One region of the Stenotrophomonas sp. C3(2023) genome, then DNA from elsewhere that is predicted to be linked to it. Evidence: predicted binding sites of a transcription regulator. Region 1 holds the regulator's gene; each other region holds the start of a gene.
The links. Region 1 encodes FliA, which starts transcription of late flagellar genes. Its sites were predicted from a motif close to TAAAGTTTNNCNNNCNNNGGCCGATAA; they were not measured.

Region 1 (4,152 bases):
CCGGTCGCACCTTGGACAGCGCCGATGAGATCGTGATGCGTCCTGGCAGCGATGGCTTCGCCGCCACTCTGGCCCGTGCAGGAACGGCGACCGGGATCTCCCACGCCGCCGTCAACGAAACGTCGCCGTCGCCATCGCTGCAGGCGTTTGCTGCCGTGGTACCCGCTGTCGACGCAGCGCCTGCGGTCCCGCCGCCCGCACTGGACCGGGCGGTATTCGTGGTCAACGATGACCAGCCCGCGCTGCCCCGCAACGACGCGCGCCCCCTGCCGCCACCGCTGCCCAGCGCCGCAGCACCGTCAACCGCCGTTGAAGGAGCGGCCAGTGCCGGCGCAGGAGCGGCCAATGATGCTGCCCTGGCGCCGGTACAGGTCCTGCCAGCATCGCTGCCCGTGGCTGCCGCCGCACCGGTGTTGACCGTGATCGAGCGCGACGACGAGGAGATGCGTCGTCTGCGCAACGAAGTGGCCGGCATGCGTACCGTGATCGAGCGCGAGATGCAGCGCTTCACCGACGAACGGCTGCGCGGCAGCGCGGTGCGTGCCGCGGCGCTGGATCTGATGGATGAGTACGGGTTTGATGCTGGCATCAGCCGCGACGTCGCCCTGCAGATTCCGCTGGAAACCGAGGCCCACCGTGGCCGTGGCCTGATGCTGGGGCTGATCTCCCGGCGCCTGCCTATCACACCGGCCGATCCGCTGGAGTCCGGCGGGGTCATCGCGCTGGTGGGGCCGACCGGTGCCGGCAAGACCACCACCATTGCCAAGCTGGCCTCGCGCTTTGCCGAAGCCAACGCTGCCCGCGATGTTGCCCTGGTCACCACCGATACCGCACGCATCGGCGCCCGCGAGCAGCTTTACGGCTTCGGCCGCCAGCTCGGCATCGCCGTGCACGAGGCCAGCAGCGGCACCGACCTGGACCAGCTGCTGGAGCGTCTGAAGGACTACAAGCTGGTGCTTATCGATACCGCCGGACTGGGCCCGCGTGACCGCACCCTCGCCGCCCAGCTGCAGTGGCTGCGGGCCGCGCCGAAGGTCAGCACGCTGCTGGTGCTGCCGGCCAACACCAGCTTCAACGACATGGACGAGGTGGTACGCCGGTTCAGCGCCGCCAACCTGCAGGGTGTGGTGCTGAGCAAGCTGGACGAAACCGGCCGCTTCGGCACCGCGCTGTCGGTGGCCGTGGACCACCGCCTGCCGATCACCTGGGTCACCGACGGCCAGGACGTGCCGGAAGACCTGCACCGGGCCAGCGCCGCCAATCTTGTACTTCGCCTTGAAGATTTGCGCCGCGCGGCCGATATGCCCTGCAACCCGGAGTTGAACCATGCCGTCGCGTGAGTACGCCAAGCTGACCACCACCTTCCCCTTGTCGGCCACCCGCAGCCAGCCGCTGGGGCCGGTACGTACCATCGCCGTCACCGGCGGCAAGGGCGGTGTGGGTAAGACGAACGTTTCGGCCAACATGGCCGTGGCGCTGGCCGGCATGGGCAAACGCACCCTGCTGCTGGACGCTGATCTGGGCCTGGCCAACATCGACGTCATTCTGGGTCTCAACCCGAAGTTCACTCTGGCCGATCTGGTGGCCGGCCGCTGCACACTGGAAGAGGTGATCATCGAAGGCCCCAACGGCCTGCTGGTGGTACCGGCCGCATCCGGGCGCCGGCACATGGCCGAGCTTGCACCGGCCGAGCATGTCGGCCTGGTCAACGTGTTCTCCGAGCTGGAGCGCGACCTGGACGTGATGGTGGTCGATACCGCTGCCGGCATCACCGACGGCGTGCTGACCTTCTGCCAGGCTGCGCAGGACACCGTGGTGGTGGTCTGCGATGAGCCGGCCTCGATCACCGACGCCTACGCGCTGATCAAGGTGCTTTCGCGCGAGCGCGGGGTGGACCGCATCCAGGTGGTGGCCAACATGGTGCGCGACCCCAATGAAGGCCGCGTCCTGTATGAAAAGCTGACCCGGGTCTGCGACAAGTTTCTGGCCGATGTCTCGCTGAACTATCTGGGCTGCGTGCCGCAGGACGACTGGTTGCGCCTGTCGGTGCAGCGGCAGCAGCCAGTGGTCAAGGCCTATCCGTCGAGCCCGTCGGCGTTGGCGATCAACGAGATCGCCCGTCGCACCGCACGCTGGCAGGCCCCGACCGAACCGCGCGGGGGCGTCGAGTTCTTCCTCGAGCGCATTCTCAAGCAGCGCGGGGTGGTGGCATGAAAGGCGCCGCACAGTACCGCGAAGTCCAGCGTACGGCGGCCAACGAGGTCATTGCCCAGCATTCGGACCTGGTGCGGCGTATCGCACATCACCTCGCGGCACGCCTGCCCGCCAGCGTGGAGGTAGATGACCTGATCCAGGCCGGCATGATGGGCCTGATAGAAGCCTCGCGCAGCTACGACGCCGAACAGGGGGCCTCGTTCGAGACCTACGCCTCGATCCGAATCCGTGGTTCGATGATCGATGAAATCCGTCGCGGCGACTGGGTCCCGCGCTCGGTGCACCGTCGCGCACGCGATGCGGCTGCCACCATCCGGCGGCTGGAACAGAGTACCGGCCGTGCCGCCAGTGCCACCGAGGTCGCCGCCGCGATGGACATGCCCCTGCCCGACTACATGCGGCTGATGGAAGACGCCTCGCGCGGGCAGGTGCTGAGCCTGGAGTCACGGATCGAAGACCAGGGCGAGCTGGACACCGCGGCGCAAGGGGGCCCCACCCCGCAGCAGGTGCTCGAGCGTGGCGAGTTCGGCCGCGAGCTGGGCAAGGCCATCGGCCTGCTGCCCGAGCGCGAACAACTGGTGCTCTCGCTCTATTACGAGCAGGAGCTCAACCTGAAGGAGATCGGCGCGGTGCTCGGCGTGAGCGAATCGCGGGTCTGCCAGATCCATGGCCAGGCAGTACTGCGCCTGCGTGGCCGCCTGAAAATCTTCGAGGCCGTCGATGCCGGTCTGGAAGAGTAAGCACAACCGAGGAATCAAGCTTTGAACAAGAACATGCGTATCCTGATCGTCGACGACTTCTCGACGATGCGCCGCATCGTCAAGAACCTGCTGGGCGACCTGGGCTTCACCAACACGGCCGAGGCCGAGGATGGGCATGCCGCGCTGTCCCTGCTGCAGAGCCAGTCCTTCGACTTCGTGGTCACCGACTGGAACATGCCGGTGATGACCGGCATCGAGCTGCTCAAGGCGATCCGTGCCGACGACAAGCTCAAGACGCTGCCGGTGCTGATGGTCACCGCCGAAGCCAAGCGCGAGCAGATCATCGAAGCCGCCCAGAACGGCGTCAACGGCTACATCATCAAGCCGTTCACTGCGCAGACCCTGGAAGAGAAGCTGGGCAAGATCTTCGAACGGCTGGCGGCAAGCGCCTGATGGACAGCATCCAGGACAAGACCGCGTTGGTGCAGCGCCTGCAGGACGCGCTGGCGGCGCTGGAAAGCGGCGACGAAGCCGCCTGGCGTCAGCAGATCGACGCGTTGGCCGCCCTGCGTACCCAGCCGATGATGGCCGGGCTGTCACGACTGGCCCGCGAACTGGGCCAGGCGCTGGGCGAACTGCCGTCGCTGCCCAGCGAGGCCGGCGAGCTGGATGATGCCTGCGCACGTCTGGACCATGTGGTGGCGATGACCGAACAGGCCACCCATCGGACCCTGGACCTGGCCGAAGAATGCCGTGGTCTGACCGAGCAGCTGCGTGACGGTGGGCTCAACGTCGACCAGGGCGCGCAGCTGGAGCGCATCCGCCACAACCTCACCGAGATCGCCCTGACCCAGAGCTACCAGGACCTGACCGGGCAGATCATCCGACGTGTCGTGGGCATCGTGCGCCGGGTCCATGAGGGCTTTGGCGCGCTCGGCCTGCCGCCGGAGAAGGCCAATGGCAACGGGCCGGAACTGGCCGGACCGGTGGTGCGCGGGCTCGATCGCCACGCAGTGTCGCAGCACGACGCCGACGACCTTCTCTCGGATCTGGGACTGTAATCATGAGCGGAATCGCGGACGACATCGCAGCAGACTTCATCATCGAGGCGCAGGAAATCCTCGATCGGCTGGGCGAGCAGCTGGTCACCCTGGAGCAGTCGCCAGAGGACAACGACCAGCTCAATGCGGTGTTCCGCGGGTATCACACCCTCAAAGGTGGCGCCGGCTTCCTCGGC
Region 2 (4,152 bases), 660 kb from region 1:
GCGATGGCCTGCAACAGGCGCGACAGCTGGGCCAGGTTGTCATCGCTGACCTGCATCATGGTGTTCAGGGTGACCACCATGTCGGCGAAGGCATGGTCGAAGCGGCTGACGTCACCACGCACGGCGAAGTCGCCTTCGGCAGCGGCTGCAGCCAGCTGCTGGATCTGTGCGTTGATGGCGGCCAGGTTGCGCTTGGTGGTGGCCATCGCCGCCGTGAACGCCGCCTTGTCACCGGGCAGCTCATCCATGTCCGGGGCGAGGTCGCCCACCGCGTAGCGCTGCATCACCTCCACCAGCTTCCAGGTCAGCGCATGGCTGTCGGCGATCAGCTGGTTGCTGTCGGCGACCATGCGGCCGTACTCACCCGGGAACGAGGACGCGTCCATGCGGTAGGCCAGTTCGCCGGCATCGTGGCGCTGCGCCATCTCGGCCTGTGCGGCCATCACCGCCTGCAGCTGCCCGCGCATGCCCTGCATCGCGCCGAGCAGACGGCCCACCTCATCGTTGCCGCGCTCCGGCATCGGCGTGTCCAGCTTGCCCTGTGCCACATCATCGGCGATGCGTACCGCCTGACCCAGCGGGCGCACGACCAGCCGACGCAGCAGCACATAGACGCCCAGCCCCAGCACCAGCGCGGCCAGCACGCCCACCACCACGGTGATCCACAGCAGCTGCCGGGCCTTGGCCACGATCACCGCATGCGGCACCACCACGCCCAGCGCGAAGCGCTCCCTGGCGCTGCCAAAGTGCAGCGGCACATGGATCTGTACATTGCCGGCCGCATCGGGCTGGAACTCTTCATGCACGCGGTCGGCAGCGATGTCGGCCAGCATCGCCGCCGTGGCCGGGTTCTCACGGCGCTTGCCGATTTCGGCGGGGTCGGCGGCAGTCAGCACGACGCCGCTGGGCGAAAGCAGCTCGACACTGCCAGCGCCCATCGGATGGACGCTGGACAGGCGCTCCTGCAGCGCAGCCAGGGCGACATCGACGGTGAACGCGCCGAGGAAACGTCCCTCTTCGATCACCGGCGCCGACAGCGTGGTCATCAGCACCTGCCTGTCGCCGATCGTGTAACGGTAGGGCTCGGCCACGGTGGCGTTTTTCAGCTCGCGCGGGCGCAGGTACCAGTCGCCATCGCCGGGCTTGTCATAGTCGACCAGCGCCGACTGCACCGGCACGCCGTCCTGCCACGCCCAGTAGGTCATGAAGCGGCCGCTGGCGTCGTGGGCAGGTGCATCGACGAACGCGCTGTCCTTGCCATCAAAAGCATCCGGTTCCCACAAGGTGCCCAGACCGACCCATTCGGGGTGGACCTTGAGCGTGTCCAGCACCAGCGCGGATACACCTGCGCGGTCCAGACTGCCCTGTTGGCGCTGTACCTGCACGTTGCGCGCAAGATTCTCGGCAGCAGCAAATGCAAGGTTGATGTCGGCGGCGACCTGGCTGGCTTCGGCGCTGGCCTCGCTGGCCATGGTCTGGCGCGACGCATCCACCAGCGCGGTGCTGGCGCGCTGGTAGATCAGCGCGGCGGTGATGCCAAAGCACAGCAGGGCCAGCAGCGACGTGCCCAGCATGACCTTGCGGGCGACGCTGCCGGGGCGAGGAGAAACGAGGGGACGCGGGGACATGGGGCGGTTCCTGGAAGGGGCTGCCAACCGTTAGCGGCGTTGCGCAGGCGGAATTGAGATGTGCATCACGGTTGAAACATGAACCCGGTCAGACGGGCCCGCGCTGCGCTTGCCGCGCACGGCCAAGCGCCTCAGCTCACCGGAAATCGCGTGAATCGACCTGCAGGTCGCCCAGCAGATGGCTGTAGTCGCGCAGATCGCCGGCGATCAGGTGGCGGACGCCGTCCACGCACTCCCAGCGCCCGCGCACGCCCAGCAGGCGGGCCCCGAGCAGGGCCTTGCGCCGGCGCAGCGCCAGGTGCGGCCAGACCAGCACATTGACCATGCCGTGCTCATCTTCCAGGGTCACGAACACGGTGCCGCTGGCCGTACCGGGCCGTTGCCGCTGGGTCACCAGGCCGATGGCGTGCACGCCCCGGCCGTGGGGCAGCGCGCGCAGCTGGCGCGAGTCCAGTGCGCGCTCGGCCTGCAGGCGGGGCCGCAGCAACGCCAGCGGGTGCGCGCCGAGGGTGAGCCCGCTGCTGCGGTAATCGGACAGCACCTCCTGCACCTGGCCAGGGGCGGGCAGCACGATCTCCTCCTCGGCCACGCTGCCGGCCAGCAGCGGCCGCTCCTGTTCGATGCCGGCCACCGCCCAGCGCGCGGCATTGCGGTTGCCGGCCAGCGCGGCCAGCGCACCGCCGTCGGCCAATACCTGACGGCTGCGCGCGTCAAGCCGGGCGCGTCGGCACAGGTCGGCCACATCGGTGAAGCGGCGCTGCTGGCGTGCCTGCATGATCGCCTGTGCCGCCGCCTCGCTGCAGCCCACCAGCTGGCGCAGCCCCAGCCGGATCGCCGGCTGCTGCCCCGGGCCGGCGGCGCTGGCCGGCTGCCCCCCTTCCAGCGTGCAGTCCCAGTCGCTGCAGGTCACATCCACCGGCAGCACCTGCACGCCCGGTCGAGCACCATGACCGCGCTGGGCGTCCTGCACGATCTGGCTGGGTGAGTAGAACCCCATCGGCTGGGAGTTGAGCAGCGCACAGGCAAACGCCGCCGGCTCATGGCACTTCAGCCAGCAGCTGATGTAGACCAGCTTGGCGAAGGAGGCTGAATGGCTCTGCGGAAAGCCGTAAGAACCAAAGCCCTTGATCTGCTCGAAGATCTGCTCGATGAAGGCTTCGGAGTAGTTTTTGCCCAGCATCAACTCGCGGATGCGCTCGCGATGCGGGTTCATGTCCCCGCCCTGCTTCCAGGCCGCCATCGAACGCCGCAGCTGGTCAGCTTCCTCGTGGCTGTAGCCGGCATGGATCACCAGCTCCATCACCTGCTCCTGGAACAACGGAATGCCCAGCGTGCTGCCAAGGATCTCCTCGATGCCGGCCGAGGGATAGGTCACCGCTTCCTTGCCCTGCCGACGGCGCAGATAGGGGTGGACCATGCCGCCCTGGATCGGCCCCGGGCGGACGATGGCCACCTGCACCACCAGGTCCTGGAACCGGCGCGGCTGCAGCCGCGGCAGCATGCTCATCTGTGCGCGCGATTCGATCTGGAACACACCGATGGTGTCAGCCGCGCAGATCATGTCGAAGGTCGCTTCGTCCTGGCCCGGCAGCCGGGCCAGCTCGATGCGCCGCCCGCGATGCTGCTCGATCAGGGCGATCGCCTTGCGGATGCAGGTCAGCATGCCCAGCGCCAGGCAGTCGACCTTGAGCATCTTCATGGTTTCAAGGTCATCCTTGTCCCACTGGATGATGGTGCGCTCGGCCATCGCGGCGTTCTCCACCGGCACCAGCCGGCTCAGCGGTGCGTCACTGATGACAAACCCGCCCACGTGCTGGGACAGATGCCGGGGGTGGTCACGCAGTTGTCCGGCCACCTCCAGCACCTGCCGCAGCAGCGGGTTGTCCGCATCAAACCCGGCTTCGGCCAGACGCTGCTGCATCGGGGTCTCGCCGTTGCCCCAGCCAAAGCACTCGGCCAGCAGCGCGATCTGGTCGGCAGGCAGGCCGAAGGCGGTGGCCACATCACGCACCGCGCTCTTGCCGCGGTAGCGGATCACCGTGGCCGCCAGAGCCGCACGTTCGCGGCCGTACTTGCCATACACGTACTGCAGCACTTCCTCGCGCCGTTCGTGCTCGAAATCCACGTCGATATCCGGCGGCTCGCCGCGCTCGCGCGAGAGAAACCGTGCCATCAGCAACCGGCTCTCGGCCGGATTGACCACGGTGATGCCCAGCGCGAAGCACACCGCCGAATTGGCCGACGAGCCGCGCCCCTGGCAGAGAATGGCGCGCGAGCGGGCAAAGCGTACGATGTCCTCCACGGTAAGAAAGAAGGCCTCGTATTCCAGTTCGCTGATCAGGGCCAGTTCCTGCGCCACGCGCTCCTGCACCGCACCGGGCACACCGTTGGGCCAGTGCTGGCGCAGGCCACGCGCGGTCAGTTCGGCCAGCCAGCTGGCCGGGGTATGCCCTTCGGGCACCAGTTCGGCCGGGTAGCTGTAGGTCACCTCGTCCAGCTTGAACTGGCAGCGTCGCGCCAGTGC
Region 3 (4,152 bases), 1.7 Mb from region 1:
GACCGCGGCAACCAGGTCACCCATGCCCACGGCGTACGCGAGGCGTTGGCGTATCTGGACGATGCGCAGTTTGACGGTGCCATTCTCGATATCGAGCTGGGCGACGGGCTGGTGTATCCCGTGGCCGATCGGTTGGCCGACCTCGGCATTCCCTACCTGTTCGCCTCGGCGGGGCACGGTCACACCCTGCCCCGCCCGCACCAGCACGCACGCTTTCTGGCCAAACCCTTCCATATCGATGCCCTGCAGGGCGCGGTGAAGGACGTGGTGCACTGCTGAAGGCATGTGTGGGCCCCGTCTCGTCCCGGCAGGTGACGACCGTTGGTCGTCACGCTTTCCGACCCCGATCCGCCCTGGCCCCGGTAGGTGACGACCGCTGGTCGTCACTCTCCCCGGCCCTGCCAACCAGCTCCATCGTGCCGTTCAACAGGCCGCTCAGAACTCCTGCCAGCTGCCCTCCTCATCAGCAATTGCAACCGCCAGTGCCGGCGCCCGACGTGCTGCCGGTTTCGCTGCCGGCCTGGTCACAGCAGTGGCCACCTTCGTCGCCGCCGACAGCGGCGCCGGCGGTGGCACCGCGGCCGCCGTCGCCCCCCCTGCCGACAACTTGAACTGCGCTACCGCACCGGACAACGCCACCGCCTGCTCCTCCATCGCGCGCGCCGCAGCCGTCGCCTCTTCCACCAGAGCCGCGTTCTGCTGGGTGGTTTCATCCAACTGCATCACGGTCTGGCCGACCTGTTCGATGCCCGCCGACTGCTCCTGCGAGGCAGCTGAAATCTCGGCCATGATGTCGGTGACCCGCTGCACCGAGGTCACGATCTCGCTCATGGTGTCGCCGGCCTTGTCCACCAGCCCCGCACCAAGTTCCACCTTGGCCACCGAGTCCTCGATCAGGCCCTTGATCTCCTTCGCAGCGGCCGCCGAGCGCTGCGCCAGCGTGCGTACCTCGCTGGCGACCACCGCAAAACCGCGGCCCTGATCGCCTGCACGTGCCGCTTCCACTGCCGCGTTCAGTGCCAGGATGTTGGTCTGGAAGGCTATGCCGTCGATGACCGAGATGATGTCGGCGATCTTCTTCGACGAGGTTTCGATGGCACGCATCGTCACCACGACATCCTGCACCACCTTGCCGCCATCGGAGGCCACGGTGCCCGCGCCGATGGCGAGCTGGTTGGCCTGGCGTGCATGCTCGGCATTCTGGCGCACGGTGGAGGTCAGCTCCTCCATCGAGGCAGCGGTCTCTTCCAGGTTGGCCGCCTGCTGCTCGGTGCGCCGTGAGAGATCGTTGTTGCCGCTGGCGATTTCCACCGCCGCCGTGCTGATGCTGCCTGCAGCGGTCTGGATGCTGCCGATGATGCCGGTCAGCTGACCCACGGTGGTGTTGGCATCATCACGCATGCTGGCAAACACGCCCTGGTATTCGCCTTCCATCCGCATGGTGAGGTCGCCGCTGGCGATCGACTTCAGCAGTGCGGAAAGCTTGCGCAGGTTCTCGTCGCTGACGTGCATCATCATGTTCAACCGCTCGACCATGCCCCGGAAGTCGTGGTCGAAGGCGGTCTCATCACCGCGCTGGCTGAAATCACCTGCCGCGGCGGCCGAAGCCAGCTGATGGATCTGCTGGTTGATCGCGGCCAGGTTGCGCTTGGTGGTGGTCATCGCTTCGGTGAAACGGGCCTTGTCACCCGGCAGCGGCTCCATGTCCTGCGACAGGTCACCGACTGCGTAGCTTCCCATCACATCGACGATGCGCTCGGTCAGCGCCACGCTGCTGCCGACCAGCGTGTTGGTGTTCTCGGCGATCCTGCCGAAATCACCCGGGAACGCCGTGGCGTCGATGCGGTAGCCAAGCTCGCCGGCGTCATGGCGCTGCGCCATGGTCTGCTGCGCGGTGGAGAATGCACGCAGACGGCTGCTCATCTCATCCATGCCGGTCAGCAGCTGACCGGTTTCGTCGCGGCTGCGTGCACCGCTGACCACGTCAAAGCGGCCGTCGGCAATCGCGCGCGATACGTCCATCGCACTGCGCAGCGGTCCAACCAGGCTGCGCGTGATGGACCATGCCATCAGCATGCCGATCACCACGGCCAGCAGCGCAAAGCTGATCAGCACGGTGCGCGTGGAGGCCAGGGCGGCTTCGACGGTCGCGGCACTGGCGGCATTGTGCTGTTCCTGCAGGGCGACAGCATCCAGCAGCGCCTTTTCACGTGCCAGCATCAGGGCTCGTCCTTCACCGTAGAGCAGTGCCTTGGCACCATCATCATCATTGACCTTGGCCAACTCGATGATGCGGTCGTGCATCGCCACGGCCGGCACGCGCGTCGCCTCGATGCGGTCTCGCGAGGCCTGCCCCTCGGCATCGGTGACAATCGCGTCCAGTGCTTTCTTTGCCGCAGCGTACTCGGCACGCGTTGCCTGGATGTTCGCCAAGATCGCCTCACCGTTGTCCGAGCCGTCCAGGATCATGTCGCGCAGGTTGCGCTCGTTGACGAAGTTCGCCTTGCGCATCGTGTACAGCTGCTGCACCTGGCGGTCATTCTCCGCCTGGATCCGGGTCTGATCGTTGATTTCGCCAGCGCGGTAGATGGCCAGCGATGACGATGCAATGAGCAAGACCAGCAGCACACCGAAGCCCAGTGTGAGCTTCGCAGCCACTTTTAGATTCCTGAAGTATTCCATTGCATCGCTTCCATGGTGACGAGGGGTGGATACGCGCTCTATCGGCCCACTGTCGCCAAACCTGAAGCCACTGTGAAAATCGGCGACAAAATGTCGCAGGGTCTGTCCCGGGACATGGCTTGAAAGGGCCTTGAAGCGCCTCGGCACGGGGCCGGGCCTCGGTTCGGCATGCCGAGCGTCCGACCTGACAGACCCAGGACCGCGCCGCGTGGGCGTGGCCCGACGGCATTGCTCTCTGCAGCCCGACTCAGCCCTCCAGGCTGCGTCGTGCCGCCGCTTCGGCGTGCAGCGCGGTGGTATCGAACAGCGGCACGGTGGCATCGGTCTGACCGACCAGCAGCGCGATTTCGGTGCAGCCCAGGATGATGCCCTGCGCCCCTGCCGCGACCAGCCGGGCCATCACCGCGCGGTAGACCGCCCGCGATGATGCGTCGATCACCCCTTGGCACAGCTCGTCGTAGATGATGCGATGCACGTCGTTGCGGTCATCGGCCTCGGGCACCAGCACCTCAAAGCCGCGCGACGCCAGGCGTGCGCGGTAGAAGTCCTGCTCCATCGTGAACCGCGTTCCGAGCAGACCGACCCGGGCAATGCCCGCCCCGGCCAGCGCGGCCGCCGTACCGTCGGCGATGTGCAGCAGCGGCAACGGCGTCGCCGCAGTGATGGCATCGGCGACCTTGTGCATGGTGTTGGTGCACAGCACGATGAAGTCCGCGCCACCGGCATGCAGCGAACGCGCGGCTGCCGCCATCGCCTGTCCCGCCGCGTCCCAGTCTCCGGCGCGCTGCAGCACTTCAATCTCGTGGAAGTCCACGCTGTGCAGCAGCACCTTGGCCGAATGCAGCCCGCCCAGCGTGTCGCGGATCGTCTCGTTGATGCGGCGATAATAGGGCAGCGTGGATTCCCAGCTCATCCCGCCGATGAGGCCAATGGTCTGCATGTGTCTGTTCTCGTGGGCTGCGGAGTCGAACCACGCACGCGCAGGTGCATCGGCTCAGCAGCACGATAGCCTATGCCGCAGGCGACCACGGCGCCCAGTGCTCAGAAGTACTTCAGCCAGGCGATGTCGCGCCGCGCGGCCTTGAAGCGCGAGAACCACGCCGTGGGCAGATACAGCGGAATGAGCAGGGCCACGTACCAGACGAGCACCCAGCCGTAGTTTTCGACCCCGAACACACTGCCCTGGGTCGGTCCCCAGATCGCGTAAGCGCTGTGATACAGCACCCGCAGCACGCTGAGGTGCAGCAGGTAGAAGAACATCGGGGCACCGCCGAAGACCGACAGCATCGCCAGCACGCGGCCCTCGCGCAGGCGTTCGAAGCCGGCCAGCAGCAGCGCGCCGATGCCCAGCGTCAACAGCAGGAACAGCAGCGACGGCGGGTACTTGGTGAGTGCGAGGAAGCTCATCAGCGTGCGCATCGCGTCACCGTCCACCACGAACCATGGCGTGTCGCCGTAGCCGTTCCACCA

Region 2: a site for FliA is predicted at 1,659-1,685, ahead of RZA67_RS11745 (methyl-accepting chemotaxis protein). Genes of this name have one in related genera too.
Region 3: a site for FliA is predicted at 2,721-2,747, ahead of RZA67_RS01140 (methyl-accepting chemotaxis protein). Genes of this name have one in related genera too.

What each region holds. Positions count from the first base shown of each region.
Region 1 covers NZ_JAWJLO010000001.1:1,977,089-1,981,240, forward strand. Annotated here, with positions in the region: gene RZA67_RS08700 (AAA family ATPase) at 1-1,340, shown strand, start outside; gene RZA67_RS08705 (MinD/ParA family protein) at 1,327-2,214, shown strand; gene RZA67_RS08710 (RNA polymerase sigma factor FliA) at 2,211-2,954, shown strand; gene cheY (chemotaxis response regulator CheY) at 2,976-3,368, shown strand; gene RZA67_RS08720 (protein phosphatase CheZ) at 3,368-3,976, shown strand; gene RZA67_RS08725 (chemotaxis protein CheA) at 3,979-4,152, shown strand, end outside.
Region 2 covers NZ_JAWJLO010000001.1:2,636,833-2,640,984, forward strand. Annotated here, with positions in the region: gene RZA67_RS11745 (methyl-accepting chemotaxis protein) at 1-1,628, opposite strand, end outside; gene RZA67_RS11750 (error-prone DNA polymerase) at 1,765-4,152, opposite strand, start outside.
Region 3 covers NZ_JAWJLO010000001.1:295,471-299,622, reverse strand. Annotated here, with positions in the region: gene RZA67_RS01145 (response regulator) at 1-279, shown strand, start outside; gene RZA67_RS01140 (methyl-accepting chemotaxis protein) at 436-2,658, opposite strand; gene RZA67_RS01135 (aspartate/glutamate racemase family protein) at 2,930-3,622, opposite strand; gene RZA67_RS01130 (heparan-alpha-glucosaminide N-acetyltransferase domain-containing protein) at 3,724-4,152, opposite strand, start outside.